DNA from 2 places in the Cellulosimicrobium sp. SJTW-1 genome. Region 2 is predicted to be linked to the other one. Evidence: riboswitches for the same ligand, from Rfam matches in the RefSeq annotation. Region 2 holds a riboswitch; the other holds the start of a gene.

Region 1 (2,383 bases), 820 kb from region 2:
TCGTCATCACGAGCGTGGCCGCGGTGCCGCCGTGGGTCGGCTCGGTGGGGATCGCGGTCGTGGTGAGCGCCGTCGTCGCCGCGGGCGGGATGCGCTCCATCACGTTCGTCCAGGCGTTCCAGTTCTGGGTCAAGCTCACCGCGCTCGCGGTGCCGCTCGTCTTCGTGCTCATGGCGCTCGGCGGGGCGTTCGAGCCCGGCGGCGCCGTCGTCACGTTCGACCCCGCCGCCGTGTTCCCCCACGAGGCCGGGCCGGGCGGCCTCGACGCGTACGCCACCGTCTCGCTCCTGCTCGCCCTCCTGCTCGGCACGACCGGCCTGCCGCACGTCCTCGTGCGCTTCTACACCTCGCCCGACGGCGGCTCGGCCCGCCGCACGACCGTCGTCGTGCTCGTCATGATCAGCGTGTTCTACATGGTGTCGAGCACGCTCGGGCTCGTGGCGCGGGTCGTCGCGCCCGACCTCGCGGCGCCCGGGGTCGCGGACACGGTCGTCCTCACGCTGCCGACCCGCCTCGTGCCCGGGCTCGGCGGCGAGCTGCTCGCCGCGCTCGTCGTCGCCGGGGCGTTCGCCGCGTTCCTCGGGACGTCGTCGGGGCTCGTGGTGGCGCTGGCGGGCGTCGTGAGCCAGGACCTGTTCGGCGGCACCGTGCGGTCCTTCCGCTGGTCCGCGGTCGCGTGCACGCTCATCCCGCTCGCGTTCGCGCTCGTCACCATCCCGCAGGGCCTCGTGACGAGCGTCGGGACGGTGTTCGTCTTCGCGGCGTCGGCCCTGTCCCCCGTCATCCTGCTCGGCGTGTGGTGGCGCGGCCTCACCGCGCGGGGCGCGGTGGCGGGCATGGTCGTGGGGGCCGTCCTGTGCGCGACGGCGCTGCTCGCGTCGTCCGCGCTCGTCGCCGCGGGGTACGGGAGCCCGTCCGGCGGCACGGCCGACGGCGTCCCTGGCGTCGTGCGCGCCCTGCTCGCCCAGCCCGCCGCCTGGACCATCCCGCTCGCGACGGCGACCGTCGTCGTCGTGTCGCTCCTCGACCGGCGCGGGCCGCCGCTGCGCACCGACCGGTTCCTCCGCCGCCTGCACGTGCCCGAGCGCCGGAGGGCCTGAGACCTGCAAGGCCGACGACGACCCGTCGCCATGGTCGGTGTCTGGGACCTCGCTCGAGCACCTGAAATCTGTAGCGTAGGAAACCTGAAATTCGTAGCGTAGAGAGCCTGAGATCCGTAGCGCGGGGCGCCGCTACGCCTCCGGCCGATCCCTCCGCATCTCACCTGGCGGGCGCTCTCGACCGCATGTCGGATGGGTCGTAGGATCGTGCCAACCATCCAGAGCGGTCGAGAGTCCTGGCTCGACGACACCGCAGCAACCCGCCGACGGAAGCCTCCCGAGGACAAAGGTGCTAACGCCAGGGTCGATGGAGTGACGCATGACCTCAGAGGCATCCTTCGCGCACCGTCCGGGCCGTCCTCGGCCGACGGTGTCGTTCGAGCTCATGCCCCCGCGCCGACCGGACGCGGCCCCGAAGTTCTGGGAGACGGCACGCCGTCTCGTCGCGACGCACCCCGACTTCGTGTCCGTGACGTACGGCGCCGCGGGCACCGACCGCGCGACCGCGCGCCAGGTCGTCGGACGCCTGCTCCAGGGCACGCCCGTGCTGCCGATCGCACACCTCACGTGCGTCGGGGCGTCGCGCGAGGACGTGGAGTCGGTCATCACCGACTTCCTCGACGAGGGCGTGCGGAGCTTCCTCGCGCTGCGGGGCGACCCGCCGCGCGACCAGCCGGACTGGCAGCCCGCGCCCGACGGCGTCCGGTCGTCGACCGAGCTCGTCGCGCTGCTGCGCGAGGTCGAGGCGTCGCGCTGCGCGTCCGACCCCGCCGTCGCGCTGCGCGGCGCAGCCCGGCCGCTGACGATCGCCGTCGCGACGTTCTGCGACGGCAACCCCGCCGCCGGCACGACGCGCGCCCAGGAGGTGCGCCGCCTCTGGCAGAAGCAGCAGGCCGGCGCGAGCTTCGCGATCACGCAGCTCTTCTACGACGCGTCGTCGTACACCGACTTCGTCGCCGAGGCCCGTGCGGCCGGCGTGACGATCCCCATCCTCGCCGGGCTGCTGCCCACGACGGAGCCCGCGCGGCTCCGTCGCGTCGAGGAGCTCACGGGCGTGCGCGCGCCCCAGCACCTGCTGGACGCGCTCGACGCCCTGCCCGACCCGGAGGCGCAGCACGCCTACGGGATCGCGTACTCGGTCGACCTCGCGCAGCGCGTCCTCGACGCGGGCACGCCCGGTCTGCACGTGTACACGTTCAACAAGCACCGCGCCGCTCTTGACCTGCTCGAGGGTGTCCACCTCGGCGGCGGGTCGGGCGGGACCGGGGGCGGCGCCAGCGCCG
Region 2 (2,383 bases):
CGAGCACGTTGTACGACGGCCCGAGCCCGGCGGCCGTGGCCGCGCGCGCCGCGCCGATCGACCGCTGGCCCGAGCGGCACAGGAACACGACGGGACGCTCGTCGCCGGGCGTCAGACCTGCCTCGACGAGCCGGTCGAGGAACCGCGGGTTCGGGCCCGCCGGGGTCACCCACTCGTCGAACAGGACGTCGCGGCCGAGCTCCGTGGCGTCGGGCACGCCGATGGTGCGCCACTCGCCCTCGGTGCGGACGTCCACGAGCACGGCGCGCTCGTCGTGCGCGAGCAGGTCCCACGCCTGCTGCGGGGTGAGGTCGCCGGCGTAGCCGACGGCGGGACGTGCCTCGGGGGGTGCCGGCCGGGGTGCCGACGCCTGCTGGGACTGGTCGCTCATGAGAGTCCTCCTCCATCGACCGTGGCAGTAGCACCCTGCGCCCGGCCGCCGAGGCGGTCCGGGGGGTTGCTGCGGCGTCGACGTGCCACGTCACTCGGCCGCTCCGGATGGTTGGCTCGGATCGTACGCCACGCGTCCGACGTGCGGAACGCCCGTCTCGGGGAGCGGCCCGGGGTGGAGGTGCCCGACGTCGCGTGGCTCCGACGCGCGGGCTTATGACGCGGAGCGCCGCGTCCCGCCATCCGAGACGCCGTGACCACCGGTTGACACGCCGCCGTCCGCGCGGACATCCTGGTCCGCAGGTCATGAGTGCCAGCGCGAAACCCCGGTTTGCTGGCCGGCAACCCTCCTCTCGCGGCGGGGTGCCCCGGGTGACGACCAGGCCGCACGCCGACCGGCGGGCGGCAAGCGCGGGGAGGTTCTCCCCGGACGACCCTGGAGGACTGTGCCATGACTGCTCTCGCGGACGTCTCGTGTCCCACCGACGCCCCGGCCCCTGACCTCGCGGCGCTCGTCGACGCGCCCGCGCTCCTGCCCGTCGTCGGCGGGGACACGCTCGTCCCGCTCGTCGACGGCCGCAGCGTGCCGTACGCGAACCTCGACGTCGCGGCGTCGGCCCCGGCGCTGCGCTCGGTCGCGGACCGCGTGACCGAGGTGCTGCCGCTCTACGCGAGCGTGCACCGCGGCGCGGGCTACCTGTCGCAGGTCTCCACGGCGCTCTACGAGGCGTCGCGCCGCACGATCGGCGCGTTCGTCGGCGCGCGCGAGGACGACGTCACGGTCGTCACGCGCAACACGACCGACTCGCTCAACCTGCTCGCGGGCTGCGTCCCGGCGAACCCGGACGGCACGCCCGGGCGCGTGCTCGTCCTCGACGTCGAGCACCACGCGAACCTGCTGCCGTGGCAGCGCGCCGGCGGCGCGACGGTCCTCGCGGGCGGCGCGTCCGTCGCGGAGACGCTCTCGGGCCTGCGCACCGAGCTCGCGCGCTTCCCGTACGCGCTCGTCGCCGTGACCGGCGCCTCCAACGTCACGGGCGAGTCCCTGCCCGTCGCCGAGGTCGTCCGCGCCGCGCACGACGCCGGGGCGCGCGTCGTGCTCGACGGCGCGCAGCTCGTCCCGCACCGCGGGTTCTCGCTCGCCGCGTCGGGTGTCGACTACGTCGCGTTCTCGGGGCACAAGACCTACGCGCCGTTCGGCGCGGGGGCGCTCGTCGGGCGGCGCGACTGGCTCGACGCGGGCACCCCCTACCTCGCGGGCGGCGGCGCCGTGCGCCAGGTCGCGGTGACCGGGACGCAGTGGCAGACGGCGCCCGCACGCCACGAGGCCGGCTCGCCGAACGTGGTGGGCGCCGCGGCGCTCGCGGCGGCGTGCGACGCGCTCGCCGCGCTCGACCCGGCCGACCTGCACGCGCACGAGGCGGCGCTCCGCGCGGCCCTCGTCGCGGGCCTGGAGGCCGTCCCGGGTGTCCGGGTCGTGCGCGTGTGGGACGACGCCGTCGACCCGGTCGGCGTCGTGACGTTCGCCGTCGAGGGCCACGACCCGGGCCTCGTCGCCGCCTACCTCTCGGCCGAGCACGGCATCGGCGTGCGCGACGGCCGGTTCTGCGCGCACCCGCTGCTCGCGCGCCTCGGCTACGACGCGGGCGCGATCCGCGCCTCGGTGGGCGTCGGGACGACCGGTGCGGACGTCGTGCGCCTCGTCGAGGCCGTGCGCGCGTACGTCGAGCAGGGACCGACCACCCGGTACGAGGTCGTCGACGGCTGCTGGGCCGTCGTGGACGACCCGCGCCCGGTCCCCGCGGGGTCCGGCCTGGAGGGGCTCTTCGCGACCGCGGCGGCGGGTTTCCTCGCCGACGCGGCGGGCTGCGGACCGGCCGTCTGACCGTCACCGGCGGCCGACGCGGCAGCCTGTTCACCGGGTCGTCGCCGAGCGTTGTCCACCGCGTCGCCGGACCCTCTTGGCGCGGTGTTCCGCGTGTGCTCTGATATG

The links. Region 2 has a riboswitch for S-adenosylmethionine ahead of RSE42_RS02860 (aminotransferase class V-fold PLP-dependent enzyme). Riboswitches for the same ligand answer to the same signal wherever they lie in the genome.
Region 1: another riboswitch for S-adenosylmethionine. It lies ahead of RSE42_RS18340 (methylenetetrahydrofolate reductase); the one in region 2 lies ahead of RSE42_RS02860 (aminotransferase class V-fold PLP-dependent enzyme).

What each region holds. Positions count from the first base shown of each region.
Region 1 covers NZ_CP136680.1:4,074,811-4,077,193, forward strand. Annotated here, with positions in the region: gene RSE42_RS18335 (cation acetate symporter) at 1-1,100, shown strand, start outside; SAM riboswitch class I at 1,312-1,414, shown strand; gene RSE42_RS18340 (methylenetetrahydrofolate reductase) at 1,420-2,383, shown strand, end outside.
Region 2 covers NZ_CP136680.1:624,407-626,789, forward strand. Annotated here, with positions in the region: gene RSE42_RS02855 (rhodanese-like domain-containing protein) at 1-391, opposite strand, end outside; SAM riboswitch class IV at 693-808, shown strand; gene RSE42_RS02860 (aminotransferase class V-fold PLP-dependent enzyme) at 842-2,275, shown strand.